DNA from 4 places in the Rheinheimera muenzenbergensis genome. Region 4 is predicted to be linked to each of the others. Evidence: predicted binding sites of a transcription regulator. Region 4 holds the regulator's gene; each other region holds the start of a gene.

Region 1 (8,040 bases), on a different contig from region 4:
TTTATCGTTGGCAATGCCAGGCCCCTGATCACAAATCTGAAGCAAAACCCGGCCGGGTTGTTGCTGCAACTGACAGCGTATTTCACCGCCCTGCGGGCTGTATTTAATGGCATTACGCAGCACATTCTCAATGGCACGCCCCAGTAAGCGCTGATCGGCGATAAGGCTCAGTGGCCCGCTTGTCAGGATGTTAATCTGTTGCTGTTTGGCATCGGCTTCTACCTGGTTCAGCTCTGTTAGTTCCTGCATTAGCTCGTTCAGATTAACCGCTGTTTTATTCAGTTGATATTGGCCGGCATCCAGTTTGCTGTATGTCAGCAGTTCATCCAGCATGCTATCAAGCCGCTCCAGCTCCTGGCTGATCCTTGGGATCTGTTGCAAGGTGCCTGTGCGTTCTGTCAAACCCAATGCCAGCTGGGCTCTGGCCAGTGGTGAGCGCAATTCATGCGAAATATCGCGTATGAGTCGTTGCTGATTGGTCAGTAAACCACTGATTCGCTCGGCCATAGTGTTAAAGCTGTGGCCGAGTAAACCCAGTTCATCTTTACGTTTTATCAGCCCGGTAACCCGGCTGTTGAGTTGGCCGTCAGCAAACTGCAAATTACGCTGCAGCAGTTCGCGCAGCGGTCTGGAAATTGATATTGCCAGCACAAAACTGGCCACCGCAGAAATCAGCAAGGTAAACAGCAACAATACTTGCTGCGGAACCTGGGTTAAATGCCACCAGGGCCTGGCGGGGCGCTCGCGCTTTTGGTACAACGCCAGAGTGTGTCCATCCAGGTTTAGTAAAAATGGGCCGGCCAGCGAGATGTTGTCATGGCGCAGCCAACGTGGTTTTTCCAGCCGTGAAAGTTCGGTAAGCCAATGCTGATCGAAGGCCGCTGGCAGCAAGCCGGGAGTAAGAACCGTATTGGTTTGGGCATCTACGACTAACCAGTGATCGGGCCTGGCGCGCTGTAAGCGAGCTATCAGCTGATTGGCATTTTTGCTGTTGCTAAAGCCTTGCAGTTGTTGCTGCACCTGTGCAACTATCGATGCCGGCAGTCGACGTATTTCAGTGCGCTCTGTCAGCGCACGTGACATTGCCAGGGTTACAAACACCGCACTGAGCAACACCAGCCAAAACCAGATGAAAATGCGGCCGGCCAGATAACGAAATGGATTAAGGTGGGCTAACCAGTGCATTAATCACCTGCTATGAATAAGTAGCCGCTACCACGTAGCGTCTGGATTTTTTCATCGGTACTAAACTGCGCCAGCTTTTTACGGATATTGCTAATATGCATATCCAGACTGCGGTCATACATCTGCAACCGTTTACCCAGCACCTCAAGGCTTAACTCATCTTTCGTCACAACTTCGCCGGAGCGGCGCATCAGTTGCTCCAGTAGCTGGAATTCAGTTGCCGTAAGAGCAACAGGTTGACCATTGCAGCTTAGTTGACGGTTAGCTGTGTTAAGTACAACACTGTTTAAATTAAATACTGTTTGTTCGCCAGCGGGGGCCCTGGTTAGCTCTACCCGGCGCAATATGGCTTTAATGCGGGCAACCAATTCACGCGGGTTAAACGGCTTGGCCAGATAATCATCGGCACCTAATTCTAAGCCGACAATACGATCGACGTCGTCTCCGCGGGCTGTCAGCATCAGTACAGGGCAATAGTGAGCGTCGGCGCGTAAATGCTTCAGTACGGTTAGGCCGTCCATGCCAGGTAGCATAATGTCGAGTAGAATAAGCTGATAATTGCCTTGTGTGGCCATTTCCAAGCCCTGGCGGCCATCATGTGCCGCTTTGAATTCATAACCGTCCAGTGCCAGATATTGCGCTACCAGTTCACACAAACCGGTGTCGTCATCAATCATCAGAATTGCAGGCATAGTGTCTCCTTCTTTATGCCGAGTTTACCCAATGTCAGCGCTGGGCAACACTGCTTTACAGAATCTTTACCCGGCCTTTGCGTTGCTTTGCAATCCAGGGTTTAAGCTGTCAATGTCCAAACAGAGGAGTTTGCCTAATGAAATTATCTACCCTGATGTTCACTGCAGCCGTAGTGGCTGCCGCTACAGCTAGTGCGCCGGTTATTGCCGATACCGGGCGCCATGCAGATAAACAACATGCCGGTAAAGCAATGCACGCTGGCCGGCAAGGGCCACTGCAACATTTGCTGGCAGATATTGACTTACAGCCTGAACAAAAATCGCAGATTAAACAGCTGATGCAGCAGTATCGTGCAGAGATGCGGGCGGCAAAAACAGCCAGCCGCGAGCAAATGCAAACGCTGATGCAGGCTGACAATTTTGATGAACAGCAGGCGCGTCTGTTATTACAGCAACAACAAGACAACAGAGTTGAGCGGCAGTTAAGCCGGATCAAATTGCGACACCAAATCCTGCAAATACTCAACGATGAACAGCGGCAACAGGTTAAAACGAATGCTGCCAAACGCTGGCAAAACAAAGCTGCGGCCCGCCACAGCAGTTAACAAAAATAACAGTAGCGGGTGTTGTGCCCGCTATTCTATATTCAGCTCTTTAAGTTTGCGCGTCAGCGTGTTGCGGCCCCAGCCCAGGCGTCTGGCCGCCTCTTGCTTATGGCCATGAGTGTATTGCAATGCCTGCTGCAATACAGTGCGTTCAAACTCCGGCCCAGCTTCAGCCAGAATGTTTTCTGCACCAGCATTAAGTTGCTGGCTAATCCAGTTGGCCAGCAATTCCTGCCAGCTGCTTGCCATGCCATTGCTTAGTAAAGACGGGCTTTTCGCGGGTGTCATCAGCTCGGGCGGCATATCCGCTGGCACAATTTGTTTGCCACTGGCCATTACCGTTAACCAGCGGCAGGTGTTTTCTAACTGGCGTACATTGCCGGGCCAGTCCAGCTGTGTCAGCAGTTGCTCGGCGTCCTTTGTCAGGGTTTTTGCCTCAACATTCAACTCTTGTGCTGCCTGCAGTAAAAAATGTTGCGCCAGTTTGGCTATGTCCTGTTTGCGCTCTTTTAGCATGGGTAAATGAATGCGGATCACGTTTAAACGGTGAAATAAATCTTCACGAAACTTACCTTCGCGCACCAGCTGTTCCAGGTTTTGATGGGTAGCGGCAATAATGCGCACATCAACACCAATAGCCTGATGACCGCCAACGCGATAAAACTGGCCGTCGGCCAATACCCGTAGCAACCGTGTTTGCACATCCAGCGGCATATCGCCTATTTCATCCAGAAACAGGGTGCCGCCATCGGCTTGTTCAAAGCGACCTTTACGTAAGTTGTTGGCGCCGGTAAAAGCGCCTTTTTCATGGCCAAACAGTTCAGACTCAATGAGATCTTTCGGGATCGCGGCCATATTTAACGCGATAAAAGGTTGCTCTGAGCGTGGGCTGTGCTTGTGCAGCGCGCCGGCAACCAGTTCTTTACCGGTGCCAGACTGGCCATTGATCAATACACTGATGCTGGATCGAGCTAAGCGGCCAATAGCGCGGAACACCTCCTGCATAGCAGGCGCTTCACCAATAATTTCCGGCGACAGGGCGGGGGCCTGTGATTTTGCGGTCGGCCGGCGTGAGTTAGCATGCTCCAATGCCCGGCTGATAAGGGCTACGGCATCATTAATATCAAAAGGTTTTGGCAGATACTCAAAAGCACCGCGTTTAAAAGCGTTGACGGCGCTGTCGAGGTCGGAATGCGCAGTCATGATAATTACCGGCAGCTCTGGTGCCAGCTGCTGCAACTTACTTAACAGCGCCATGCCGTCAGTGCCCGGCATACGAATATCCGATACCACTACCGCGGGTTGGTCATATTCGAGCCGTTGTAACATTAAATCGGCAGAAGCATAGCTTTCACATAATATATCCGCTCGGGCCAGTGCTTTTTCCAGCACCCAACGGATAGAATTATCGTCATCAATAATCCACACAGTATGACTCATGTATTCAATCCTCAGTGTCGGCAATAGGCAGGTACAACGTAAATTCGGTGTGGCCTGGCCAACTGTCGCAGTCGATCCAGCCACCGTGTTGATGGATCAGGGTTTGGGCAATGGAGAGACCAAGGCCGGTGCCGCCGGCTTTACCACTAACCATAGGGTAAAATAAGGTATCGCGGATCCCGGCAGGGATACCGGGACCATTGTCAGTCACTCTGATCATGGCAACCAGTTTGTAGCGCTTACCATGCAGGGTATGTTGATACAGTACACGGCTTTGCAGGCAGATTGCCGGCTCTGACGTGTGCTCCAGCGCTTGTTGGGCATTGCGTACTATATTAAGCAACGCCTGCTGCAATAATTCCGGGTCGAAAGCAAAATCAGGGATGCTGGGGTCGTAATCGCGGCTGAATTGTACAGCGGAAGGGTTGTCCATCAGGGCCAGCTGCCGCACCTGTTCTATCATCTGGTGCAGGTTGCTGTTGATCCGCTGTGCCGCCCGATAGGGACCCAGCAGCCGATCGACTAAATTACGTAACCGGTCGGCCTGGGCAATAATCAGCTGGGTGTATTCCTTTAAATCATCGGACAGCGATTCTTCCAGTAATTGTGCAGCGCCCCTTAAGCCACCCAGCGGGTTTTTTATTTCATGCGCCAGGCCACGGATTAACTCCCGCGCGGCTAAATGCTGATGTTGTTGCAGGCTTTCCAGGCTAATCTTACGTTGCTGATCTACCTGGCGTAACTCAAGCAGTAAATAACCGGCTGGCCGTTCGCTGATGGTGACACTGATATCCAGCAATAAATGGCGGCCGTCAGCCAGCACAGCCTGTACATCACTGACACTAAAACCCTGCTTGGCGGCAATGGCACCGGCAAAATGCTCAGTGCTGATATCAATATGCTGAAATAGCTCAGGAAAATACTGTTCAGACAGACGTTTTTCGCCCAGGCCCAACACCGCACAACAGGCTGTATTGAAATAACGGATATGTAACTGACTGTCCAGCAGCATTATTGCTGTGGTCAGCTGGGCGGTGATCTGGGCCGCTAACTGCGCTGTGCTGATTTCTTGTGGCGTCACTGTTCCATCCTTTGCACTCAAATGGTGCAGCTGGATGGCAGTGTAATTCAGATTTACCTGAATTGCACAGCGCCTGCACTAATTTGGTGAAATTACCGAAGCTCTATGTAAATAGAAGGTTGTTACAGGACTTGTTGCAATAAGCTTGCCGTTTTGGTCGAATAATTCCATTTGTAGTTTGTGTTCGCCACGATCAACTTCACGCAGAATAAAAACCGCAGAGTTTTGTGGTTGGCCCTGCGGCTTACCGTCTAACAGTAAACGTAAACGCAAGCCCCGTTCAAACATCGGATTCACTTTGCCTGATACGTAAACCGATCCGGTATTGTCGCGCACGGTACCTTGTTCTTCCGGTTGTACTATTTCAACGTTAAAGGCTTCAATTTCTTCTTTGCGCGTGTTTGGTAAGGTGGCGTCAGTAGCCGCCATAATATTTGCTCTCTGGCTAAGGTTTACTTCTTCGGCACCTGGTTGCGGGCTGTCAGAAAACACCAGTACGCCGTTAGCATCGCGGGTAACAAAAACTTTTTTCGATTGCTGTGCCTGTAATGGCGTGACAGCAAATAAGAAGACGGCAATAAAAAACAGTATTTTTTTCATGTGTTGTACAGCATCCGGTCATTGTTATTATTGTAGTTCCATCGGATTACTCTAGCTTGCTTTAGCTGATAATTCTACAAAAAAAAAGCCCACCTAAGTGAGCTTTTTAACAGCATTAGAAGCTTTATACGCTGTAGTACAGTTCAAATTCAAGTGGATGTACTGCGACTGCAACTTTGCGTGCTTCAGCGCGTTTGATGTCAATATAGGCATCAATCATCGCATCAGACATTACGCCGCCTTTGGTAAAGATAGCGCGGTTTTTATCCAGTTCATTTAGTGCTTCTTCCAGTGAGGAGGCAACTTGTGGGATATTCGCGGCTTCTTCTGCTGGCAGATCGTATAAATCTTTGTCCATCGCATCGCCAGGATGGATTTTATTCTGAATGCCATCTAAGCCAGCCATCAGCTGAGCAGTGAATGCCAGATACGGGTTTGCTGCCGGATCCGGGAAGCGGCATTCAATACGGCGTGCTTTGGCGCTAGGCACCAATGGAATACGTATTGACGCTGAACGGTTACGGGCAGAGTATGCCAACATAACTGGCGCTTCGTAGTGTGGTACTAAACGCTTGTACGAGTTAGTTGATGGGTTGGTGAACGCGTTCAGTGCTTTAGCATGCTTGATAATACCGCCAATGTAATACAGCGCCAGCTCTGACAAACCGGCATATTTATCGCCGGCAAACAGGTTAACACCGTCTTTAGCCAGTGACTGGTGGCAGTGCATACCTGAACCGTTATCGCCTACCAATGGTTTTGGCATAAAGGTAACGGTTTTGCCGTATAAGTGGGCAACGTTGTGGATAACGTACTTCAGTTGCTGCACTTCATCCGCTTTCTTCGTTAAGGTATTAAAACGGGTCGCAATTTCGTTTTGGCCGGCTGTTGCCACTTCGTGGTGATGCGCTTCAACGGTCTGGCCCATCTCTTCCAGTACCATACACATGGCGCTACGAATATCGTGACCTGAATCTACCGGTGGTAATGGAAAGTAACCGCCTTTTACTCCAGGACGGTGGCCTTTGTTGCCTTCTTCGTAGCTGGTACCTGAGTTCCAGGCTGCTTCAGTTGAGTTAATTTTGAAGAACGAGCCCGACATTGTGGTTTCAAAACGGATATCATCAAACATAAAGAATTCTGGTTCCGGGCCAAACAGCACGGTGTCAGCAATGCCGGTTGACTTCAGGTATTCTTCAGCACGTTTGGCGATAGAGCGTGGGTCACGGTCATAACCCTGCATGGTGCTTGGTTCAATAACATCACAGGTAATGTTTAATGTGGTTTCTTCAAAAAACGGGTCCAGTACAGCGCTGCTGGCATCTGGTAACAGGATCATGTCGGAATCGTTGATGCCTTTCCAACCCAGAATAGAAGAGCCATCAAACATCTTACCGTCTTCAAAAAAGTCGTCGGTGATCTGATTAACCGGAACGGTAACATGCTGCTCTTTACCTTTAGTGTCAGTAAAACGTAAATCGACAAACTTTACTTCATTTTCTTTAATTAAACTCAGTACAGATGATGCAGACATGCATTCCTCCAAATTGACCTGTTTTGAACTATTTAAGCGGTGTTGCGCCATTAAATGCCAGATATATGCCAATCATTTAAGTTGTTGATTTAAAATAACATGCATTATTGCGCGACGCTTAGGATTTGGCGTATTGCACGATTATGGTGCATTGCTGTGCTGTTATGGTGCGTTACGGCAGGGCTAAGTGTAGATGCTGAATTTGCTGTTGGGAAAAAAAATCGCTAAAACTGCAGTTGCTGTTTTTCTTTCCTGTTAAAAACAGAGTAGAATATGCGCCCTTTCGTTTTAGTTAGTTTTGCCTGGTGGTCATTACGGTCATCTAGTGCCACAGAGGATATATTTACATGAGCGTTACCGCGACCTACTTAGACAAGCTGCGCAATGTTGCCATTATTGCGCACGTTGACCATGGTAAAACTACTTTGGTTGACAAACTGCTACAGCAGTCTGGCACTTTCGACGCCCGCGCCAAATTACAGGAGCGCGTTATGGATTCGAATGCGCAGGAATCTGAGCGCGGTATAACTATCCTGGCAAAAAACACCTCGGTGCGCTGGAACGGTTACCACATCAACATTCTTGATACCCCCGGTCACGCCGATTTCGGCGGTGAAGTAGAACGCGTATTGTCGATGGCTGACTCAGTACTGTTACTGGTTGACGCGGTTGACGGCCCGATGCCGCAAACGCGCTTTGTAACGCAAAAAGCCTTTGCCCACGGTTTAAAGCCTATCGTAGTCGTGAATAAAATTGACCGTCCGGGCGCACGGCCAGATTGGGTTATCGACCAGGTGTTCGATTTATTCGATAACTTAGGTGCAACCGACGAGCAGCTGGATTTCCCTATTGTTTATGCATCTGCTTTAAACGGCTGGGCTACGCTGGATTACAACGAGCCGA
Region 2 (8,040 bases), on a different contig from region 4:
CCGGTGGCTTCCAGCGTCAGGCCGACAACCCGTACCAGATGACCCGCGACAGCTGGCCTGGACGGATGCACATACTGCTGTTGCAATTGCAAAAAGCGGCTAAGTGTTTCACTGCTGGCCATCGTCCACCTCTTGCCCGTCAGTGGCTGCAGTTGGCACAGCACTGTTTTGCTCTGCTGACTCAGTACTGTCTTGCAATTGAATAAAATGTTCCAGACTGCTTTGCAACCGCTGCGACAGGCTGCGATCGACACTTGAGCGTGCGGTTTCAACCAGGCAGCCGCCCTGCGCGACGGTGGCATCGGCCTGTAACTGCCAGCCACGTTCAGCCAGCTGTGCTGTCGGGTAAAATTGCCCGATCACGGCCACATCATTCGGGTGTAACCTAATCCGGATCTGGGCGGCATCCAGCGGCAAGGCCGAGGTGGCCTCTGTTACTGCCTGCAATATAACTTTGGGGTTAGTTTGTACTTCTACCGCAATAACAGCCTGCGCCATTGCCAGGCTCAGTTGCAGCAATTGTTGTTCTACTTTGCGATCGACACTGGCCAGCGGCTTTTGCATTTGTTCAATCAGGCCGGTTAACTGCGCCAAACGCTCGGTCAGCTCTTGTTCGCCCTGGGCCAGTCCCTGCTTTTTGCCTTCAGCCTGCCCCTGTAATAACCCATCCTGCGTGCCTTGCTCACGGCCTTCGCTATAGCCTTTGCTAAAGCCTTCTTCTTTGCCTAGTGCAAAGCCTTCGTCGTAAGCGGCCTGGCGTATTTGTTCAATATCCTCAGCTGTCAAAGGTTTGACAACGACTTCCTCTTCCAGCTCTTGCCTGACTTTACGTGCTTGCGGCAACGTCAGGTTAAGCGCATTAGTACGGCCGGTGTCGGGGCGGCTTTCATTGGTCAGATCCGGCGTATGCCAGTGCTCTAGCTGCTGCTCAGTGGCATCATCCGGTGAAAACGGCCGCTTATACTTAAAGCCATCTGTTGTCATGGCTACCTCAGTCTAACTTACAGGAAGTCATCGCCACCGCCACTACCAAGCATAATCTCGCCGGCATCAGACAGACGGCGGGCAATCGACAGAATTTCTTTCTGCGCGGCCTCAACGTCGCTAACCCGCACCGGTCCCATCGCTTCCAGATCATCTGTTAATAGTTCAGCTGCCCGTTTCGACATGTTTCTCAGGATTTTCTCTTTCAGATTTTCGTCCGTGCCTTTCAGAGCTTTCATCAGCACATCCTGCTGAATTTCACGCAACAAGGTTTGAATACCGCGATCGTCCACATCGACCAGATTTTCGAATACGAACATCAGATCCTGAATTTGTTGTGCCATTTCTTCGTCATGCTCACGGATCGAATCCATCAGCTGGCCTTCAATATTGGTATCCATATAGTTGAGAATATCGGCCGCCGCTTTTAAGCCGCCCATTTTCGCGGTCTGGGTACCAGCCTGACCAGCAAACTGTTTCTCCATAATTTCGTTTAACTCCTGCAATGCGGCTGGCTGCACTTCTTCCAGATTGGCGATACGCATGGTTAAATCCAGCCGTACCTTTTCCGGGAATTGCGATAAAATCTCTGCCGATTGCTCCGGCTCCAGATAAGACAATACGATGGTCTGGATCTGCGGGTGCTCGTTGCGGATAATATTGGCAACCTGCTTAGAGTCCATCCATTTTAACGAGTCCAGACCTTTGGCCCCGCCACCCAGCACTATCTGGTCAATCAGATTTGCTGCTTTTTCTTCACCCAGCGCAGCGGTCAGTGCCCGTTTAATAAACTCTTCACTCTGGAAGCCGATGGTGCTGAAATTCTGGATCTGCTCTATAAACAAGCGATGCACAGCAGAGATTTTCGCCTGGTTCAGATCGGTCATCTGCGCCATTGCCAAACCAACTTTTTGCACCTGCTTTGGTTCTAAGTGCTTTAAAATCTGCGCAGCATCTTCTTCTGACAAACTTAGCAATAAGATCGCGGCCTTTTCAACACCGTCCAGTTTGCCTACATCAAACGCAGGCTTTGTTGCTTCTATGCTACTCATCTTCAGCCAACCAGTTTTTCACTACCAGGGAAGACAGTTCCGGCTCGTTCGCAACCAGAGCCCGCACTGCGCGTAATAAATCATCATCACCATGTAAATCCGGTAACATCAGTGTACCATCTGCAGCAAAACCTACGGCATTTTCATCAAAGCTGGAGCTAAGCATATCGATGGTATCGTCGCCTAAATCCAAGCCGCTGCTTAGGGCATTATCATCATAAGTATCTTTGGTATCTTCTGGGTAAATCAGTTTTTTCAGCATTGGCTTAATCACTGCCAGGATCAGCACTATGATTATCAGGCCGCCAATCGCCAGGCGCACAACCCGTAAAAACCATTCTTCTTCATAGAAATTAGGCGCTGGTGGCTCTACCACTTCGTCGCGCATAAAGGGGACTGAAATCACTTCAATCATGTCTCCACGCTGGGCATCAAAACCGACGCCACCTTGCAGCAAGCGGCGAATATTGGCCAGCTCGGCCTGGGTGCGGGCTTCTGGTTCGCCATTGGCATTGGCTTTGTAGTCGATTGCTACAGATACGCTTAAACGACGGATCACCCCGCTTTGCTGCGAAATATGGCTGATAGTGGTGTCCAGCTCGTAATTGCGGGTGGCTTCTTTGCTGTTGCGACCTGGTATTACCGGCTGCGCACCGGTGCCGGTGGCCTGCTCCGGAATAGTAGAATTTAACGGCGGCTGGTTAGACAGCGCTCCGGGAATGCCGCCACTTAAACCGCCCACGGTGTTTTCTTCAATGGTCATTTCACTGCGCACGGCTGGCAAATCCGGGTTAAAACGTTTTTGCGTCTGCTCTGTGGCGGTAAAATCCATATGTAAGTCGACTTGCGCGGTATAGTTTCCGTAACCGAGCACCGGCATTAAAATAGAATCCACTTTTTGCCGGTATTCTTCTTCACGGGTGCGCTGTAATTCGTACTCTTTGCGCGAACGTGCCGAGCTGGCATCTTGCGAGCCGCTGTTTAGCAGCCGGCCATTCTGATCGGTTACCGTTACCCGTGAAGGCGACAATCCCTGCACCGCAGAGGCAACGATATCAACTATGGCGTCGACTTCGCTGTCGCGGATCACAGTACCACCTCGCGCGGTCACCAGCACGGTAGCGCTGGGTAGCTTTTCTGCCCGGGCAAATACGTTTTCTTTAGGGATTGCCAGTAACACACGGGCGCGGGACACGCTTTGCAGCTCTTCAATGGTACGCGCCAGTTGCTGTTCGCGGCTGTGCTTTAAACGCTCCATTTCCAGGCGCTGGCTGACACCAAAGCCGCTATCCTGCAGCAAAAACTCGGTACCACTGGATGGTTCCTGGGTTAAACCGGCACGCGATAACGACAAGCGCACGGTCTGAAATTGGTCTTCAGCAATATAAATAACATTGCCTTCTAATGAATAGGGGATCTTTTGTGCATCCAGATGGTCCAGCGTTTGAATCAGTTCCTGCGTCTGAAAGGTACCCAGCGGACGCATTTCTGGCTGGCGTGCCCACATAATAATCAGTATCGCTATTGCCAGACAGATAGTCAGCGCGACGATCATGGTAATTTGCCGTACCAGATCTGTACCGCCTAAAGACCCGATAAAGCCGGATTTTTGCTCCTGCTGCTCGCTGCTGTTGCCGCTGTTAAAGTTGTCGCCGCTTAGCGTCAGCTCGGTGGATTGATTGTCAGCCACTGCTTAATCCTCCGTTATACCGGCATCGACATAATGTCTTTGTAGGCTTCTACCAGCTTGTTGCGTACCTGTACGGTCGCTTCAAATGCCAGTGATGATTTTTGGCTGGCTATCATTACCTGCGCCAGCGACATATTCGGATCACCCATTTCAAAGGCGGTGCGCATTTTGCCGGTTTGCTGCTGCAAGCCATTGACATGGCTTAGTGCGTCTTTAAACATGCTGCCAAAATCAGACTGACTAGGGTTAACTTCAGCATTGTTTTGCAGTTTCAGCTCATTACCCACGGCTCTGGCCTGGCCGGCCAGCGACTGCATTTCGGCGTAAAGAGCCTGACCTTTAATATTCATAGCGTCACCTGTCAAAATTTTGCTGTAGCAAATAGTAAACAGGATAAAGCAGGAGTTATGCCACTTTTAAAGTGATGATTTTAAATGAAAAAGCCCTTACTTTAACAAACTAAGGGCTTTTAATTGGCTGAAGTTGGCATCAGGCGGGAATATCGATACCCGATTCACGCATTCGTGCCAGTTTATACCGCAAAGTGCGATCACTAATACCAAGCTTACGTGCCACGTCGGCACGCCGGTACGCACATTCGCGCAGCGTTGCCAGAATAATGCGATGCTCTTGCTGGTGTACGCTTTGTTTAAAGCTGGCCTGATCGCACTCCTCTGTCTCAGGTTCCGCTACCGGCTCTGCTGTCTGCAGTGCCACCGCCTGCGGCACAGCGGCTACCTGACTTGCAACACTGCCCAGATCCAGTTGCTGCAACATGATATCGGCAGCACTGATGTCGTCGCTGCTGGCAATGATCAGCGCCCGCTGCATTACGTTGTCCAGCTCCCTTACATTGCCCGGCCAGTGATATTGCGCCAGACATTGCCCGGCTTCAGCCGTCAGGCGGGCACCGGGCCGGCCAGATGCTGCAGCATGACGCGCCAGTAAATGCCAGGCCAGCGGAATAATGTCTTCTGGCCGTTCACTCAGTGCCGGCCACGCCAGCGGAAATACATTCAGCCGGTAAAACAGATCCTCGCGAAAGCGGCCCTGGGCTACGGCCTGGCGTAGGTCCCGGTTGCTGGTTGCCAGAATGCGTACGTCCAGTTTAATGGTTTTGCGACCGCCTAAACGTTCAACTTCCCGCTCCTGCAATACCCGCAGCAATTTGGCTTGCAGGTTCAAATCCATTTCGGTAATTTCATCCAGCAGCAAAGTGCCCTGCTGGGCTTGCTCAAACTTACCCGGGCAGGCGTTTATAGCACCGGTAAAGGCGCCTTTTTCATAGCCAAACAAGGTAGACTCCAGCATATTTTCTGGTATCGCGGCGCAGTTAATGGCAACAAAAGGGCCACTGCTGCGGCCTGATAGCTGATGAATATAACGCGCCAGTACTTCTTTGCCTGAGCCACTGGGCCCGCTAATCATGACACTGGCATCGGTTTTCGCGACTCTGGCGCACAGGGCAAGCAACTGCTTGCTGGCCGGTGCGGCAACTACAGGTTCAACATTAGAGGCGGTATTTGCTACAACATAACGGCCCACCGTGCTTACCAGCACTTCAGGTGAAAATGGCTTGGCCAGATAGTCAACAGCCCCAAGCCGGATAGCTTCTACTGCCGCCTGCACTGTGGCATAAGCCGTCATCATTAATACCGGTAGATTGGGATAGTGCTCACGCAGGGTTTTCAGCAGCGTTAAACCCGATACACCGGCCATCTGCACATCACTGACAACCAACTGCACTTTATGCTGTTTAAGTAGCAACAATGCCTCTTCCGCACTGCAGGCACTTAACACCTGATATTGCGCCAGCTGCAGCGTATCCTGTAATGCTTCGCGTAAACCGGCATCGTCTTCAACCAACAGTATCTGCTGTGTCATAGCACGTCCCCCTGCGTCTGCTTTAACTGATGCTGCGGCAGTGTGAGCTGAAAACAGGCTCCACCGTCAGCAGCGGCACTATAACGCACCGAGCCCTGATGTGACGTTGCCACAGCCTGCACTACCGCCAGGCCAAGGCCATTGCCATCGGCGCGCCCGGTAACAAAGGGCTCGAACAAATCAGCTTGTAGCTGTGCAGGTACGCCCGGGCCATTGTCACTGACACTGATGCTGAGATAACCGGCTTTATCGCTATCTGCTGCCATACCCAATGCAATCTGCGCGGCTGCGCCTGCAGCCTGTAAGCTATTCTGGATCAGGTTCATCAACGCACCGCACAGCGCATTCTGGTTTCCCAAAATGTACAGAGGCTGCTCTGGCAGTTGTACCGTTAGCCGTGCCCCAGCAGCACTAATGCAGGCTTCTGCAGCCGCCTGCACCGCAGCCGCCAGCTCGGTTGTACTAACAACACTAACAGCCTGAGCACTGTCAGGCCGGGCAAACAGCAACATATCATTTAATTGCTGTTCTAAATCCTGTAAGCGGGATTGCAGCTTATGCTGGAACTGCTGCTGTTGTTGCAGTGTTATACGCGGGTTAGCCAGGTTTTGCGCATATAGCAAGGCAGCAGACAGCGGTGTACGAATTTGATGAGCCAGCGACGCCATCATCTTGCCCAGCGCAGACAACCGCTGCATATGGCTAAGCCGGCTTTGCAGTTGCCGGGTTTGGGTAAGATCCGTCAACATAATGAGCTGCCCCGGCTGGGTATAGGCCGTTTTACTTAGTAAAGCGCTGATTTCCAGCTTTACCCTGCGGCCATCTTGTAGTGACACTTCCAGGCCATCATCACTGCGCGGGCGAAAACAGCGTTTAATCAGATTGAACCACAATTGGCCCACTAGAGGTTCACCCAGCATGCTAAGTGCCGCCGGATTGGCCTGATACACCATACCACGCTGATCCAGCAGGATCACCGCCGCCGGCAGTGCATTAAGTACCGGATCTTGCAGTTCACTGTGAATTAAATGCAGTGTGCCGGCAGCGTCAGCCTGTATTGTCGTATAGTGTCGCTGACGGCTCTGGCCAGCTGGCGACAGCTCGTAAGCATTGGCCGTTGTCATACATACCCCCGGGGAAAACATCCTGGACGTACAATGCAGACTTTATGCCATTAAAAAGTTGTTTTATTTCAAACCATTAGATGTGTCAAATCACTGACAGAGGCAATTACTCTTCTTTACCCAGGTTATACTTACGCATTTTTTCCACCAGGGTTGTGCGGCGCAATCCCAATACTTCAGCAGCGCGGGCGACGACAAACTCGTGCCGTTCCAATGCCTGCGAAATAAAACGAATTTCAAGTTCAGCCAGATACTCTTTTAAATCCAGTCCCTGCTCCGGTAAGTGTTGTATACCAGCGTCGTCGCTATAGTCTGTGCTATAGCTAGCGTCGTCGGCATCATCATCCGCGCCCTGAAACATTTCATTGAGTAAATCGCGCTCTTGCAAACTTTCCGGGTACTGCGGCACATAGCTGTCGACATCCAGATGACGGTATTTTTGTGGCAACTCAGCCACATCTACCACCTGATCCGGATACATTATTACCATCCGTTCCAGCAAATTCGCCAGCTCGCGCACATTACCCGGCCAGCTGTGCAGTTGCATACTTTGCATTGCATGTTCGGTAAACTTCACCTGGGCTTCGTGGCTGCTGTTAAGCCGGCGCATCAGTTCATGCACCAGCAGCGGCAAGTCTTCCGGCCGCTGAGCCAGGGCCGGCGTATCGATTGGAAACACATTTAACCGGTAGTACAAATCTTCGCGAAAACTGTCCGCGGCTATCATTTGCTCTAAGTCACGGTGGGTGGCCGCTACTATGCGAACATCGGCCTTTATAGCACTGGTACCGCCAACACGTTCATAAGTCCGTTCCTGCAGTACCCTAAGCAACTTCACCTGCATGTTAAGCGGCATATCGCCTATTTCGTCCAAAAACAGGGTACCGCCCTGCGCCAGTTCAAACCGGCCTTTGCGGGTTGAAATAGCACCGGTAAAGGCGCCTTTTTCATGACCAAACAGCTCGCTTTCCAGCAGCTCTGCCGGTATGGCACCACAATTAATGGGTACAAACGGTCCGTTAGCACGATGCGATAATAAATGAATATTGCGGGCAACCACTTCTTTACCGGTACCGGAAGGCCCCAGCACTAATACGTTGGCATCGGTTTTTGCCACCTGAGTGATTAAAAAGCGCACTTGTTGCATGGCATCGGAATTACCCACCATGCCGTCAAATTTTGTGTTGTGGTCCTGGCGTTGCAATGGCAACAAACGATGGTACTGCTGGCTATCGCGCAACAACTGTGTCAAAGACGTATATGCAAAGGGTTCGGCCAGCAAACCAACGGCGTTAGCATATTGCAA
Region 3 (8,040 bases), on a different contig from region 4:
CCGTATCGATTTACCCGAGTTTATTGAGCTGTTAACGGTACTGGCCCCTAAAACCAAAGCCAGCCGGGTTGAAGAAGGTTTTAAACTGGTCGACAGTAACAACAACGGTTATATCGACTTTGCCGAGTTTTTAGACTGGTGGCAGGATTGCTGGTGGGAATATTAATACCTAAAGCAGGCTTTGCCTGCTTTAATCGGCAAAACTAATCTTGCCCATAGTAACGCCCGGTATACCCTCGCGGGTGTTGCTAAACTGCTGTTTCCCCCCGACTAAACATTCATTAGCCAGCACGGCAAACAGCACCGCTTCTTTGGCGTCCGGGTTTATGGCCAACTCGGCGGTGGTTTTAATACTCACTTGTGGCAAAGCTTGCTGAATATGACTTAGCAGCAGTGGGTTATGAATGCCGCCGCCACTGGCGTAAATCACAAAGTTATCCCGCTGTGCCGTGGTGTGCTTAATGGCAGCGATAATCATATCGGCCGAGAAGCGGTTTAAGGTTGCCATAATATCGGCATGGCTTAATGTCTCAGTGCCAGACTGCTGCTGCGCTTTAGCAAGATAGCTAAGGTTAAACACTTCCGGCCCGGTGGTTTTAGGAAAATCCAGTGCAAAAAACGAGTCTTGCTTTAACGCCTGAAGTAAGGCTTCACTTACACTACCCGCTTTGGCCAGCGCTGAATCTTTATCAAAATACTGTCCCGGATAGTACTTTTGAATATAGGCATCCATCATAGTATTGCCTGGGCCTATGTCGGTACTGAACACGGCTTCGGCATCCAGCGTCTGCGGCAGCCAGGTAAAGTTAGCGATACCGCCGATATTCAGCATAATGCGGTTTTCATCTTTGCTGCTAAACAACAGATAATCACCATATACCGCCAATGGCGCGCCTTCTCCACCGGCAGCGATATGCTTCTGGCGAAAATCACTGATGGTGGTAATACCGGTCGCCACCGCTAAATGATCACCATCGCCCAGTTGCAGGGTGGCATTGCCGTAATCGGCTAAACGGTGCTGCCGTTTAGGGCAGTGATATACCGTCTGGCCGTGGCTGGCGATAATATCGATAGTGTTGGCGCTTAACTGCCATGAGGCTAAACACTGGTTAATCATGCGGCCGTGCTCCTGGGCGATCCAGGGGTTTAGCAACGTAATAGCCTGTAGATCAACGTCTCGTTTGGCAAATACCGCCTTTACCCGCTGTTTGTAGTTGCTGTCGTAATCAACGGTAGTAAAGGCCAGAAGCTCAACTTTAGTGTCCAGGCCTGCGCCACTGATACGGCATAACGCTACATCCAGGCCATCCAGCGAAGTACCGCTCATCAGGCCGATAACGGTGCGGCTGGGTTTTGCTGAAATCTGGTATAAATGGGCGATATGGGTATGCATTTTTGATTGCTCTGACCTAACGGGCTGGTAATGAATAATTTATCCGAATAAACTGCAATAGAGTAGCAATAAAATGCCAGCGCGGACGACTTTAATGCCGCCCGGCTGAAGACAGGATCAGCGGATGTCGGTATTAGATAAAATTCACGCCCTACGCGAAAAGTTTCCCCGTGCCGAGCAACAACTGGCCGACTACATACTGGCGAATCCGGATCACATCCGTGATATGCCATCGCAAACGCTGGCGCAGGCGGTTGGTATTAGCCAGGCCAGCGTGGTGCGCTTTACCCAAAAACTGGGCTATAAAGGTTACCCGGATTTTAAATTTGCTATCAGCGACAGCCTGCACCGGCAGCAACCTGCTACCAGTGCCGCTAAATTGCACGGCGAAATTTCATTAAGTGACAGCTTTGCCGACATGAGTCAAAAATTGCTGGCCGGCAAGATTAATGTGCTGCAAAAAACCCATGCCATTAACAACCAGGCCAGTTTTGAACAAGCCGCACTGTGGCTGCGCACTGCTAAGCGTATTTTGCTCTGTGGTAAGGGCGGTTCAGCGCTGGTGGCAAAAGACTTTTCCTACAAGCTGCAAAAGCTAGGTATGGCAGCCTTGGCCGAAACCGACACCCACGTGCAACTGGCTAATATCGCCAACTACAGCCATGACGACGTTTTGGTGTTACTTAGCGAGTCCGGCGAAACAGCCGACAGCGTGAAAATTACCGAGCAGGCTGCGGCTAATCAGGTACAAATCATTAGCATTACCGGATATGGCAATAATAGTGTGGCCCGGCTGGCCGGCGTAAAGCTTTACACCGTCGCCGATGAGAGCTCAGCGCGTTTATCGTCAATACTGGCGCGTAATGCCCAGGAACTGGTAATAGATACGCTGTTTATTCTGCTGACGCAAACCTGCCCACAGGGCCGGCAAAAACTCGCGGCGTCCAATAGTGCCGTAGATAACTTTCTGGCCCGTAAACGCTGAAATACCGGGGCTTTTTTAGCATAAAGCCAAGAAATACCAAAGCTAAGATCCGGGCTTCACGATCGACGACAGATCGTCACGATCTTTTACAACCCTAAGTTAGCAGTCGGCAGCAAGAAATCATATGCTAATGATAATAAACATATAAAATTCATTGGCGCTTTTATTGCATGGCTTTTACTATATAAAGGTATAACATGGCTGGCTGCGTTAAAAATGCAGTGCTGCGCTGTGGATTAACAACACTGGAATTAAGGTATGACTATGGATAAGTTACTTGTTGCCTGCAGTTTACTTGCGCTAAGCGGGGCTTGCCAGGCCGCAACCCAAACCTGGGATTTTGTCGGCAGTGGCGGATCAGGCTCTATTAACCGTAATATCATTCCTAACACCATCAATATATCGGATGACAACAACACTATGTCGGTAAGCATGACGTCCTGGTCTGCTTATAATGACGAAGATATATTCCAGGCTGAACTCTGGCTTAGTGAATGGGGTACGCTGGTATTTAACAGCTCAGGTGATCAACATTGGGTAGATAATTACGGCCGCTACGATTTTGTGCTGTTGTCCTTTAGCGAAGAAGTTGAACTGGCTGGCATCAGCGTGGCTTATGCCAACAGTGACAGCGATATCTCTATCGCCGCTTTTAACAACAATCCGTTTAATGGTGGCTCACCAATGGAGCGCTGGAATGAAATAAGCAGCTATGCTGTGGCTTCATCCAGTTTCTCAAACGTTGGTGCTTCTCCGGCAAACCACTATTATTCGCTTAATACAGGCTCCAACCTGAATAAAAGCACCAGTGGCGTTGCCAGCAAGTATTGGATGATCGGTGCTTACAATCAATACTTCGGTAATGGCTTAACCTCTGGCGACGATTACCTGAAGTTTAGCGGCCTAACCACAACGACTACCAGGCCTAGCACAGAAGTTTCAGAGCCGGTAACCCTGTCATTATTTGCCATGGCACTGGTTATGCTGGCCGGGCGCAGAAAGTTCAGCTGAATCATCCTGCCAATTAAAGCATCCTGCGGGATGCTTTTTTATTTGCCTGATCAGGGCTTGTTGACGTTTCAGGGGTGTTTTTGCAGCAGTCTGGCCGGTTTTTATGCCAGGCAGTGCGCAATAAAAAAACCCCGCGCCATTTGGCACGGGGTGTCAGATAAAAGACAAAGGACAAGGATAGACGTATTGGTGGGGACGTTCAGTTTGCGGGGGCTATGCTTGTTACAGCCTCACCCTCGCTCACTCGCTCCCGGGAAGTTCCACCAACTCTTCCCAGGCTGCTTACTTTACCGACGCGACAAACTCAGGGTAGGCTTCAATACCACACTCTGAGGCGTCTACGCCTTCATACTCTGCTTCTTCACTTACCCGAATACCGATTGTCAGTTTCAGCGCATACCACACCACCAGGCTGGCAATAAACACCCAGAAGAAAATAGCGGCAGCACCAATTAACTGGCCGGCAAAGGTTGCACCCTCTTTGGTCAGTGGTACCAGCAACAGGCCAAACAACCCCACAACACCGTGTACCGAGATAGCACCGACCGGGTCGTCAATTTTCAGTTTGTCCAGGCCGATAATAGACGCGACTACCAGCACACCGCCTACTGCACCAAATAAGGTGGCTTGCAATGCCGTTGGAGTTGATGGCTCAGCTGTGATGGCAACTAAACCGGCCAGAGCGCCGTTTAATGCCATAGTAAGATCTGCTTTACGGAATAGCACCACCGACAGTGCCAGTGCAGCAACAGCACCTGCAGCTGCGGCGGCATTCGTGTTTAAAAATACCATTGCAACTGCGTTGGCATTGCTGATATCACCCAGCTTTAACACCGAACCACCGTTAAAGCCAAACCAGCCCATCCACAGCACCAGGGTGCCCAACGTTGCCAGCGGCATATTGGCACCCGGAATAGCGTTCACTTTACCGTCTTTACTGTATTTACCTTTACGCGCACCCAGCAGTAATACCCCGGCAAGGGCTGCAGCAGCACCGGCCATATGCACTATGCCTGAGCCGGCAAAGTCAGAAAAACCAAACTGATCATCCAGATTGATACCAAACATACCTTCAGCGCCCCAGGTCCAGGAGCCGTGTACCGGATAGATAAAGCCGGTCATCACTACGGCAAAGGCTAAAAAGGCCCATAGCTTCATGCGCTCAGCCACGGCACCAGATACGATAGACATAGCAGTAGCAACAAACACCACCTGAAAGAAAAAATCAGATGCGGTGGAATACACAGCTCCGCCGGTAAAACCATCTTCGCGTTCAGCAAAGCTGCTTAGCGTAGCATCGACATCAACACCGCCAATACCGCTTAAGAAAAACTCGCCGCCATACATAAAGGCATAACCACATACCAGATACATAATGCAGGCAATAGAGTACAGGGCGACGTTTTTAGTTAAAATTTCAGTGGTGTTTTTTGCCCGTACCAGACCAGCTTCCAGCATGGAAAAGCCAGCAGCCATCCACATTACCAGTACTCCACAAATCAGGAAGTAAAAGGTGTCCATGGCATACTGTAAGTGATAAATTTGCTCTTGCATGATAACAGCTCCTTATATGGCTTCAGCGTCTGACTCGCCGGTGCGGATGCGCACAGCCTGTTCCAGATCGTAAACAAAAATTTTGCCGTCACCGATGCGGCCGGTGAAGGCGGCTTTTTGGATCGCTTCAATTAAGCGGTCTACCTGATCATCCAGGGTGGCAATTTCCAGTTTCACCTTTGGCAAAAAATCAACCTGATACTCAGCACCACGGTATAACTCGGTGTGGCCTTTCTGCCGGCCAAAGCCTTTTACTTCTGTTACCGTTAAACCTTCCACCCCAATGTCGGCAATAGCTTCGCGAACATCGTCCAGTTTAAACGGCTTGATGATGGCACATACAAGCTTCATATAGTGTTCCCTTTAGTAGTCGTCTTAGCGATTCGTTATTTACTAAGGAAGCCTTGTGCCAACTTTTTTATATTATTATTTATCAACAGCTTAATAATTATGGGCTGCTATATTTCAGGCGGACCGCACCTAATTGGTGCAGATTTTCCCTTTGGCTGTGCAGCAGAAAATGCTATGGCAGCGCAGTTATTTACGACTATGCTTAGGTCATCAACCGCACAGACTTTTAAGTGCCAGTACCCAAGGTTTTTTTATGTACTTGGTTTTAAACGAACACTCAGCAAAAAGGCGGTTACGGCTGGCCCTGTTTTTTATAGCCCTGCTCATCACACTGCCAGAGCCTGGTTATGCTGCTTTAGCCTCGGTGTCCCGCTTTGCCCGATTGGATATTCAACAGGGTTTATCGCAAGCCACCGTCACGGCTCTGGCGCAAGATAGTGCTGGTAATATCTGGATTGGCACACAAAATGGTCTGAACCGTTATGATGGCTTTGCCGTAACGGTATTTCGGCCCGATCCTGAGCTAAACCATTCATTAAGTGATAACTTTGTCACCGCACTGCAGGTCGATCAGCACGGCGTTATTTGGGTAGGTACCCTGAACGGCTTAAACCGTTTTGATCCCAGACTCGGCTACTTCGAAAGTATTCAGGCGCAAACACCTGACAATACTGAAACAGTGGTGTTGTCGTTACATTTAGATGCACAGCAACAACTTTGGGTTGGCACCAATATCGGCCTGGCGCTGTGGCATGCGCCAACCCAGGCTTTGCAATGGCCGTTACCAGATAACGCTGGCAACATCGAGCTGCAAAACAACAATATCAGCGCTATCTCCACTGATGCTGACGGCCAGCTATGGCTGGGTACACCGCGTGGCTTAGTGCGCTTTAACCCGGATAGCGGCAAACTTAGCAAGGTAGCAGATTTTCCTTTTCCTACTGCCTCGGTGATGGCGTTACACCATGATACCGCTGGACGTTTGTGGGTTGGCCTGGAGCACGAAGGCTTAGTGCTACTCGACCCGGTCAGCGGGGGCTGGACAAAAATCACGTTAACGAGTTACAGCAGTGGCGTCAACAGTAGTGAGATCCGCAGCATCAAAATGACGCGGGATGGCCAGCTCTGGGTTGGCAGCCAGTACGGCCTGAGTTCGTTACGTCTGATTGAAGGCCTGTGGCAACAACACGCCAGTTATTATCATCAGCGTCATAACCCTGCCAGCCTTGGCAATGGTAAAGTGGTGTCATTACTGGAAGATCGTGATGGCAGCATCTGGGTTGGCACCTGGAATGGCGGTGTATCGCGGTTAAATCAGGCTAATAATCTGTTTAGCAGTATTACGCCAGATCTGCCGTTAATGGCCGCTGTCCGCAACCCTGCCACTATCAGCCTGATCAGCGATGACGAGCGTTTATGGGCCGGCACTGCCGATGGCCTGTTTCAACTTAACATCCGCGATAACCGCCTTGATGCTGTTGCCGCCGAAAGCCACCGCTTAACTTTTTACTGCGCCATAGCGCATAACAACCAGCTCTGGTTTGGTCATGCCCAGGGCATAAGCACACTGGATATACAAAGCGGCGACTACCGGGATCAACCGTTGCCTGCGGCAGTCAGTACCGGCCCGGTGCGCCGGCTGTGGGCCAGTGACACCCAGCTGTGGCTGGCCATCGAGCAGTTTGGCATTGTCATTCTGGACCACACAGCTCAGCAACTGATAGCGCAATATCCGTTTAACCGCGCCATAACCTTTATCCGGCCGCTGGGCCAGCGCTACGTGCTGGTAGGCTCGTACAGTGGATTATCCTGGTTTGACCGGCAAAGCGGAGAATTAATATTTGAACATCAGCTAAAGGCCAACGCCGCCTCCACCGCGACAAGCCTGCCGTCGGCACCGATGGCCTACCTTAGCGACGCTAACGGCCAACATTGGCTGGCCACTAATGGTACCGGCCTGCTGCAACTTCTGCCTCAGGGTTACGACATCACGCCGGCCAGCGTCAGTTTTAAGCAATATGCCGAGCCGCAGGGCCTGGCCAATGGCCAGTTAAAAGCGGCTGAGCTGGATCTACAGGGCAACATCTGGCTTAGCAGCGCCTTTGGTATCTCGGTGTTTGAGCCGGCAACGACCCGCTTTCGCAATTTTGGTTTTCGCCACGGCACCCTGCGCCGGGATTATATCAATGCTTCCAGTACCCGCTTTGCCGACGGCAGCATCGCTTTTGGCGGCATGGACGGCTTTACCCTGTTCCAGCCGCAACAAGTGCTGGCTTACACCCCCCAGCCAATAGCTGCGCCAACTTTAGTTAGTCTGACAGTCAATGGCGCGGCCGCCCGGCTCAACAACGACAGCCGTGAAGCGAGCCTGGCCCGCATAGTACACCAGCTAAAAAAGCTGACTATTCCGGCTACCGGTTCACGCAGTTTCAGTGCCAGCTATTCCAGCCGTGAATTTATTGAAACTGAACTGGTGCAGTTTCAATACCGGCTGGACCCGGTGTCTACCGATTGGATCACTCAGGATGCCAGCAACCGCAATGCCCGTTTCGAACGTTTACCGCCCGGGCAATATAAGTTGCGCCTGCGGGCGGGCTTGCCACAGCTCGGCTGGAGCGAGGAAACCGTGCTTGAGGTTGAAGTACTGCCACTATGGTGGGAAACCTGGTGGGCCAGGTTACTGCTGTTTAGCATCTTGCCGTCAATACTACTGGGCTTACATCTAACCCGGCTAAAACGCTTGAAA
Region 4 (8,040 bases):
GCCCACCCCTACCTGGTGCGCCAGGCTGGCTACATAACCAGCTTGCCAGGCGGATACGGTGCCGTCAGAGAGTTATGCGATCTATTGCTGATAAGCCAACAGCAATTTGGCCTGTTTGATGGAAGCAGCACATGAGAAAACTTCTGTTACCCGTGGTGTTATTGCTGGCTAGCATTGCAGGCTATCTGTGGTTTAACCCGCAAAATGACGAAGCGGCGCTGCAAACCGATCAGGAACTGCTACCCGATTACATCGCACTCAATATTACCCGGCGGCTCTACAACACTGACGGTTATCAGGCTGATGTCGTCAGTGCGCAGCGGCTGGAGCATTTTGAACAGCTTGGTTTTATGCAATTTGAAAAGCCGGTGTATACCCTGTATAACGAACAACATCAGCCCGACTGGCAGGCCAGCAGTGAGTATGCCGTCTGGTTTGTGCAGGACAAAGTTATCCTCGAACAACAAGTGCGGATTAAAAGTTTATCGCAGGAGCAGCTGTTTGACAGCTTAGAAACAGAGAGTCTGGAAATGTTATTCCCGGACAACCGGTTGCAAAATAACCTGCCGGTATTAATTTCAGGAAAAGGCTTTGAAATTAAAGGCATCGGAATTAATGCTGATTTAATCAATCGCTCATTTAAATTGTTGCAACACCATGAAACGGTATACATAAATGAACAATAAATTTCTATATGCGCTGCTGGCGTTAATGCTTCAATCTGCTGCAATAGCTGCCCCGGACTTCGCAAAGCAAATCGAAATAAGTGCGGACAACTTATTATCACAAAAAGGCAATGTGGCGACATACAGTGAGAATGTCATTATCACGCAGGGTGCAATTCGTATACATGCCGATGCGCTGGAAATAGACATCAGTGCAGGTAAAGGCAAAGAAGTATACACTGTCAGCGGCAGCCCGGTGAAATACAGCCAACAGCTGGAAGACGGCAAAGTCGTTAATGCCTTCGCCAGTGAAATGCGCTACGAACCGGCCAACCGCACTCTGATGCTGAACGGCGATGCTGAACTGGCGCAAAGTGGCAGCGTGGTTAAAGCCTCAGCGATAAAATACAATGTAGAAACCCAGGAAATTAATGCTGTCAGCGACAGTTCGCGACGGGTCACCACCATTATTACACCTGAGGAAGACAAACAACCATGAAGTTAGTCGCCTCGCACCTGGCCAAAAGCTACAAAGGCCGGCAAGTTGTTAAAGATGTCAGTCTGGAAGTCAACGCCGGGCAAATCGTTGGGCTTTTAGGCCCTAACGGTGCAGGTAAAACCACCACTTTCTACATGATTGTCGGCCTGGTGCCAAGCGACAAGGGCCAGATCACGCTAAACAATCAGGATATCACTTTCGACCCGATACACGCGCGGGCGCGCCAGGGTATCGGCTATCTGCCGCAGGAAAGCTCAATTTTCCGCAAACTTACCGTGCATGAAAATTTACTGGCGATATTACAGACCCGCAAAGATTTAAGCCGTACCAGACGCGAAGAAATCGCTGACGATCTGTTAGAAGAGTTTCATATTGGCCACATAAAATACAGCCTCGGCATGAGCCTGTCAGGTGGTGAACGCCGGCGCGTTGAAATTGCCCGCGCGCTGGCCGCCAACCCGGCGTTTATTCTACTGGATGAGCCTTTCGCCGGTGTCGATCCGATCTCGGTACTCGACATAAAAAAAATAATTCAGCATCTGTGCCAACGCGGCATTGGTGTGCTCATTACCGACCATAATGTCCGCGAAACCCTTGATGTCTGCGAAATAGCCTACATTGTTAGCCATGGGGAGCTGATAGCTTCCGGTGCCCCACAGGAAGTTCTGGCAAATCAGAAAGTAAGGGATGTATACCTTGGCGAGCAATTCAGGCTATAGTTAGCAAAAACCTGCCCGCGCTAAATCAGGAGCACAGTAGAAGTAGATGAAGCCCTCTTTGCAACTTCGCTTAGGACAGCAACTTACTATGACACCCCAGCTGCAGCAGGCAATCCGCCTGTTACAGTTGTCGACCATAGAATTGCAACAGGAAATTCAGGAAGCGCTGGATGCGAACCCTTTGCTGGAAGCTGAAGATGAGTACGACAGCTTTGATGCTGAACCAGCGAGCGCCGCAGAATTACAGCACGACACTACGGACAACCAGGCTGACAGTCGCTCTGATGATCAAGCCGAGCCGGCAGAGCCCGATACCAGTGAATCGATGTCTGAGCAGAATATCAGCGAAGATCTGCCGCTGGACAACAACTGGGATGATTTAGTCAGTGCAGCGCCAGTCAGCGCCGGTAATGCAGCCGGCGATGACGATAGCCTGTATCAGGGCGAAACCAGTGAAACCCTGCGTGACTATCTGCGTTGGCAGATGCAGCTGACACCTTTTTCAGAAACCGACCGCGCTATTGCAGAAATTATTATTGAAGCGATAGATGACAATGGTCTGCTTACCATCAGCTGCGAGGAAATTCTTGAATCACTGGGCCTGGTTGATGTTGAAGCTGACGAAGTAGAAGCCGTCATCAAACGCATCCAACTGTTTGATCCGGTAGGCGTTGGTGCCCGCTCTGTGCAGGAGTGCCTGTTAGTACAATTACGCCAGTTTAGCCCTGACACGCCATTTTTAGCTGCCGCGCAAAGCCTGATCCGCGATCACACAGAACTTTTAGCTAACCGCGACTTTCGTTCTTTAATGCGGGTGACTAAACTGAAAGAGGATGAGCTGAAAGAAGTGATGCGGCTTATTCATTCACTGAATCCGCGCCCCGGCGCTGATGTGATCCGGGAAGAGCAGCAGTACGTGATCCCAGATGTCAGCGTAATGAAAGTAAAAGGCCGCTGGCAGGTCGAGTTAAACCCGGACGCCATGCCCAAAGTGCGGATAAACCAACAATATGCGGCAATGTCACGCACGGCTAAAAGCAGTGCTGACAGCCAGTTTATCCGTTCTCATTTGCAGGAGGCAAAATGGTTTTTAAAGAGTCTGGAGAGCCGCAACGAAACCCTGTTAAAAGTAACCAACTGCATCGTGCAACAGCAGCAAGCTTTTTTTGAACATGGTGAAGAGGCCATGAAACCTATGGTGCTGAATGACGTAGCCGAGATGGTTGGCATGCATGAATCAACCATTTCCAGGGTAACAACGCAAAAATATATGCATACACCCAGGGGTATTTTTGAACTTAAGTTCTTTTTTTCCAGTCACGTTAGTACAGAAAGTGGTGGCGAATGCTCGTCTACCGCAATAAGGGCCTTTATCAAGAAATTAGTGGCGGCGGAGAATCCGGCCAAACCGCTCAGTGACAGCAAAATGGCCGACATTCTGCTGGAGCAAGGTATCAACGTAGCGCGGCGTACTATTGCCAAGTACCGCGAATCCCTGTTTATACCGCCGTCAAATCAACGCAAGACCTTGCTGTAAATAAGCCTAAAAGAAGGAATATGTCTATGCAAATCAATCTTACCGGTCGCCATGTTGAAATTACCACAGCCTTAAGAGAATACGTTGACAGCAAATTTGCCAAACTGGAACGGCATTTCGATCATATAAATAATGTACATGTGATCCTAAACGTGGAAAAATTAAAGCAGATTGCTGAGGCCAAGCTGCATTTGAATGGCGGCGAAGTATTTGCAGTCTCTGAAGATGAAAATATGTATGCTGCGATTGACCAGCTGATTGATAAACTGGATCGCCAGGTAATCAAGCATAAAGAGAAAATTTCCCGACACTGATTTGGCCATGATGAATTTAAGCTCAATGCTTGCCGAGAACTGCACTAAAAGTGCAGTTCTTTTTAACAGCAAAAAACGCATACTGGAATATATAGCCGAACTGGCGCACCAGCAATTACCTGATATTGCCGAGTACAGCATATTAGAGGCCTTGACGACCCGCGAAAAGCTGGGGTCAACCGGGATCGGTGGCGGTATCGCTATACCGCACGGCAAGCTGAAAAATGTAACCGAGCCGAAACTGGTATTTGTTGTCAGTAAAGAAACTATTCCGTTTGACGCTATCGACAACCAGCCGGTGGATATCTTCTGCGCTATTTTAATTCCGGAACAGCAGTGTCAGGCGCACCTGAGTACGTTGGCCGCTATTGCCCGGCTACTTAGCCAGAAAGAGTTGACCAAAAAAATCCGCCACGCCGAAACTAACCAGCAGTTATACCAATTACTACTGGATTACAGCACTATGGACAGCAGCACATGAAATTACTGGTAGTCAGTGGTCGCTCCGGCTCCGGCAAATCTGTTGCCTTAAGGGTAATGGAAGACCTCGGCTACTACTGTGTTGACAATATTCCGGTCAACTTGCTGCCGACTCTGGCTACCACCGTGATGGGGCAGTATGAGCGTGTCGCCGTAAGCATTGATGTGCGTAACCTGCCACAAGATCCTGATGAACTGGCCGAAATTCTGTCTTATCTGCCACGCAAACTTGAGCTGACAATATTATATCTGGACGCCGATCACGCCAGTTTAATTAAACGCTTTAGCGAAACCCGGCGTCTGCATCCGCTGTCACACCAGGCTATGTCACTGGACGAAGCCATATCGCGCGAGCAACAACTACTGGACCCCATCTCCAGCCGCGCAGATCTGTATATCGACACCACAGATTTAAACGTGCACCAACTGGCCGAGCAGCTGCGCGAACGCATCCTGGGCCAAAAAAGCGGCCGGCTGGTGATATTATTCGAATCTTTTGGCTTTAAATATGGCATCCCCAAAGATGCCGACTTTGTGTTTGACGCCCGCTTTTTACCTAACCCACACTGGGAACCGGATTTAAAACCGCTTAGTGGCCTGGACCAACCGGTAAAAGACTATCTGGCCGCACAGCCGGTAGTTGCCAAATACATTTGGCATATCAACAGCTTTATCAGCAGCTGGTTACCGCATTTGGAGCGCAATAACCGCAGTTACCTGACTATCGCCATCGGCTGCACCGGTGGCCAGCACCGCTCTGTCTATATGGTTGAGAGCCTGGCCGAGAGTTACCGCAATACACGTGAAGACGTGCAGCTGCGCCACCGCGAGCTGGCCCGGCATCATCAAAAGAGCTAACTCAGCATGAAATACTGCACTGATGTAACCATCGTCAACCAGCTGGGATTACATGCCCGGGCAGCAACGAAACTGGCACAGCTGTGTCAGCAGTTTAACGCCCGCATTGAATTGCATCAGGAAGGTAAAACCGCAGACGCCAGCAGTGTTTTGGCGCTGTTAATGCTGGCAAGCAGCAAAGGTAAAACGCTGCAAGTTATTACTGAGGGCGACGATGGCGAGCAGGCTCTGCAAGCCGTCGCTACACTGATCCGCAACGGCTTTGACGAAGAGCAGCCGCAGTCAGGGTAACGGTTCCGGCCTGGCCTGTTTGCGCTTGTCAGCAGCTATATTGTCCCGGCCAAGGGTTTTATCAATGCTTTTCAGCTTATGATGCAAGGCAGTTTTTATCAGCATATGCGCGCTTATGGGTGCCGTGATCAGTAAGAAAATAGTAATCAATAGCTCATGCACACTGACGCCACCGCTTAAACTAAAATAGAAAATTGACCCCAGCAGTATGCCACCCATACCCAGCGTGGTAGCTTTAGTCGGGCCATGCAGGCGCATAAAAAAATCCGGCATCCGGGTTAAGCCAATAGAACCTATCAGCACAAAGCTGCCACCCAACAACAGAAAAAACGCTACCGCCCACTCAATCCAATGCTGCATCTTAGCCTCCTACTCGATAATATCGCCGCGTAACAAAAACTTACACACAGCTACGGTACTGACAAAGCCCAACATCGCGATCAGCAAAGCCGCTTCAAAATACAAGGGCGACCCCATCAACAGGCCGTATAAAATAATCAGCGCTATGCTGTTAATGTACATGGTATCCAGCGCCAAAATACGATCCGGCAGGCTGGGGCCGCGCAGCAGTCGCCACAGGTTTAGCAGCAAGGCGATACTGATCATCACAAATACCGCCATTATCACCTTATCTAGCATTGGAATATCTCCTTCAGCGGCGCCTCATAACGCTGTTTAATTGAATTAATCAACTCAGCCTCGTCAGTCAGATTCAATACATGGATCAGCAACCAGCGTTGCGGCATCGGTTCGCCTTCAGCCAGGCTTTCCAATGCCGGATACACCTCCGCACTTACCGTGCCCGGTGTCATCGATACGGTGCTGGCCAGAATAGTTATGGGTAATTCATGGTTTAAATCGAGTGGCACCCGGACAAAGGCAGGGTTAAGCCGGCGCTTTGGCCCCAGGATCAACACTGCCACCTGCGCATTAGCGGTAATGATGTCGCCAAACACCCGCAAAATGTAGCGCAGTGCCAGTACCGGCCGCTCAATCAGCGGTTGCGGATCACGAAAGCGCAACGTCAGTAACGGTATAACTACCGCCAACAGAGCACCAAAAAACAGATGTACCGCTTCTACGCTTTGGTTCAACAATAACCAAACCACAAACAGCAAAACACTGCGATAAGGTGTCGGTAACCAGCGAAACTTTGGCGTTAGTCTCATGGTGCACTCCCTGTGTTAGCTGGCGCAATAATAAGGTTCACCGCCGAGCTGACATCATGCAGCTGCACTGCCGCCTGTTGTGCCAGCTCTGTTAACGGGCCGGCAAAAATAACCAGTAACGGGCTGGCTGCCAGTAGCCAGCACACGGCAAATATTTGCAACGGCTCGGCCTTTTCTGTGCCGCAATCATTACCACTTACCCGCCAGAACAAACTACTGCCGGCACGGGATAAGCCCACTATAACCATCAGACTGCTAAGCAACACCAGACTCCAAATCCACATTTGTTGCAAAGGTTGCTGTACAGCTTGCAGCAACATCAGCTTGCCGATAAAGCCAGACATAGGCGGCAGGCCTGCCACACTCAGTGCAGCCAGCATAAACATCACACCCAGTAACACCGGTTGCGCGACACGCCGTCCTGATACCAGCCGGTCGGCCGCTTTACCGCGCTGACTGGCTATCAGGTCGGCCACTAAAAACAAGGCGCCGGTAACCAGCGTAGAGTGCACAGTGTAATACAGTGCCGCCGCCGCAGACTGCGGGGTATTAAGTGCTACCAGCGCGACCAGAGTACCGACCGATACCAGCACCAGATTGGCAACTAAACGGCGAAAATCCGGGCTGGCCAGCACACCAACAGCACCCAGCGCTATCGTCGCCAGGCCGGCTATCAATAGCCAGTTATCGGCAATACCGCTGAGCTCACCGGCTGTATCACCAAAAATCGTGGTATAAACCCGCAGTAGCGCGTATACGCCAATTTTTGTCATCACCGCAAACAATGCCGCCACGGGTGCCGACGCCGAGGCATAGGTCGCCGGCAACCAGAATTGCAGCGGTAATACCGCCGCTTTTAAGGCAAACACTATCATTAACATTAGGCCGCCGGATTTCACCAGCATCAGGTCCTGCTCTGGCAAGGCCGCCACTTTCAGCGCCATATCCGCTATATTCAGCGTACCTAAGGTGCCGTACAGTACTGCCAGCGCAAACAAAAAGATGGCTGAACCAGTCAGATTTAACACTACATAATGCACAGCAGCTTTAGTTTTGTTTTTACCGCCGGCATGAATTAACAGGGCGTATGACGCTATCAGCAGTACTTCAAAAAACACAAACAGGTTAAATAAATCACCGGTTAAGAAGGCACCGTTAATGCCCATCAACTGAAACTGAAATAACGGGTGAAAGAACGAGCCTTTTTCGTCCTCACCGGCGCTACCGTAACAAATCGCCCCCAACGCCAGAAAAGACGTTAAGCACACCAGTACCACCGACAATGTATCAGCGACCAGAATAATGCCAAACGGGGCCTGCCAGTTACCTATGGCATAGTGCAATAAGCCTTGTTGCTGCACCTGCATTAACAGCACCACCGCCAGAACGAGCTGAATAGCGCTGGATATCATGCTGATCCAGCGCCGGCGCATTGGCGAATAGTGTACCGGCGGTAACATTATTATGATGGCCGTTAGCATCGGCAGCAGTATTGGTGCCGTAATAAG

The links. The regulator sigma-54, encoded in region 4, starts transcription at its own class of promoters, with help from an activator protein. The targets are predictions, from matches to a motif close to TGGCANGNTNCNTGCTT.
Region 1: a site for sigma-54 is predicted at 7,192-7,208, ahead of glnA (glutamate--ammonia ligase). Genes of this name have one in related genera too.
Region 2: a site for sigma-54 is predicted at 4,123-4,139, ahead of fliE (flagellar hook-basal body complex protein FliE). Genes of this name have one in related genera too.
Region 3: a site for sigma-54 is predicted at 5,339-5,355, ahead of glnK (P-II family nitrogen regulator). Genes of this name have one in related genera too.

Annotation. Positions count from the first base shown of each region.
Region 1 is NZ_JALAAR010000002.1:9,759-17,798, forward strand. Features, by position in the region: gene MN202_RS02195 (ATP-binding protein) at 1-1,185, opposite strand, end outside; gene MN202_RS02200 (response regulator transcription factor) at 1,185-1,877, opposite strand; gene MN202_RS02205 (Spy/CpxP family protein refolding chaperone) at 2,015-2,482, shown strand; gene glnG (nitrogen regulation protein NR(I)) at 2,513-3,922, opposite strand; gene glnL (nitrogen regulation protein NR(II)) at 3,927-5,003, opposite strand; gene MN202_RS02220 (DUF4124 domain-containing protein) at 5,082-5,603, opposite strand; gene glnA (glutamate--ammonia ligase) at 5,728-7,137, opposite strand; gene typA (translational GTPase TypA) at 7,485-8,040, shown strand, end outside.
Region 2 is NZ_JALAAR010000001.1:345,805-353,844, forward strand. Features, by position in the region: gene fliI (flagellar protein export ATPase FliI) at 1-122, opposite strand, end outside; gene fliH (flagellar assembly protein FliH) at 109-984, opposite strand; gene fliG (flagellar motor switch protein FliG) at 1,002-2,036, opposite strand; gene fliF (flagellar basal-body MS-ring/collar protein FliF) at 2,029-3,726, opposite strand; gene fliE (flagellar hook-basal body complex protein FliE) at 3,741-4,076, opposite strand; gene MN202_RS01575 (sigma-54-dependent transcriptional regulator) at 4,216-5,610, opposite strand; gene MN202_RS01580 (sensor histidine kinase) at 5,607-6,734, opposite strand; gene MN202_RS01585 (sigma-54 dependent transcriptional regulator) at 6,841-8,040, opposite strand, start outside.
Region 3 is NZ_JALAAR010000015.1:98,649-106,688, forward strand. Features, by position in the region: gene MN202_RS16160 (EF-hand domain-containing protein) at 1-166, shown strand, start outside; gene MN202_RS16165 (anhydro-N-acetylmuramic acid kinase) at 191-1,393, opposite strand; gene MN202_RS16170 (MurR/RpiR family transcriptional regulator) at 1,518-2,378, shown strand; gene xdp1 (exosortase-dependent surface protein XDP1) at 2,643-3,389, shown strand; gene MN202_RS16180 (ammonium transporter) at 3,672-4,943, opposite strand; gene glnK (P-II family nitrogen regulator) at 4,956-5,294, opposite strand; gene MN202_RS16190 (sensor histidine kinase) at 5,548-8,040, shown strand, end outside.
Region 4 is NZ_JALAAR010000016.1:79,940-87,979, forward strand. Features, by position in the region: gene kdsC (3-deoxy-manno-octulosonate-8-phosphatase KdsC) at 1-135, shown strand, start outside; gene lptC (LPS export ABC transporter periplasmic protein LptC) at 132-686, shown strand; gene lptA (lipopolysaccharide transport periplasmic protein LptA) at 676-1,164, shown strand; gene lptB (LPS export ABC transporter ATP-binding protein) at 1,161-1,883, shown strand; gene MN202_RS16605 (RNA polymerase factor sigma-54) at 1,930-3,420, shown strand; gene hpf (ribosome hibernation promoting factor) at 3,447-3,734, shown strand; gene ptsN (PTS IIA-like nitrogen regulatory protein PtsN) at 3,742-4,215, shown strand; gene rapZ (RNase adapter RapZ) at 4,212-5,072, shown strand; gene MN202_RS16625 (HPr family phosphocarrier protein) at 5,079-5,363, shown strand; gene MN202_RS16630 (Na+/H+ antiporter subunit G) at 5,355-5,723, opposite strand; gene MN202_RS16635 (K+/H+ antiporter subunit F) at 5,733-6,002, opposite strand; gene MN202_RS16640 (Na+/H+ antiporter subunit E) at 5,996-6,532, opposite strand; gene MN202_RS16645 (monovalent cation/H+ antiporter subunit D) at 6,529-8,040, opposite strand, start outside.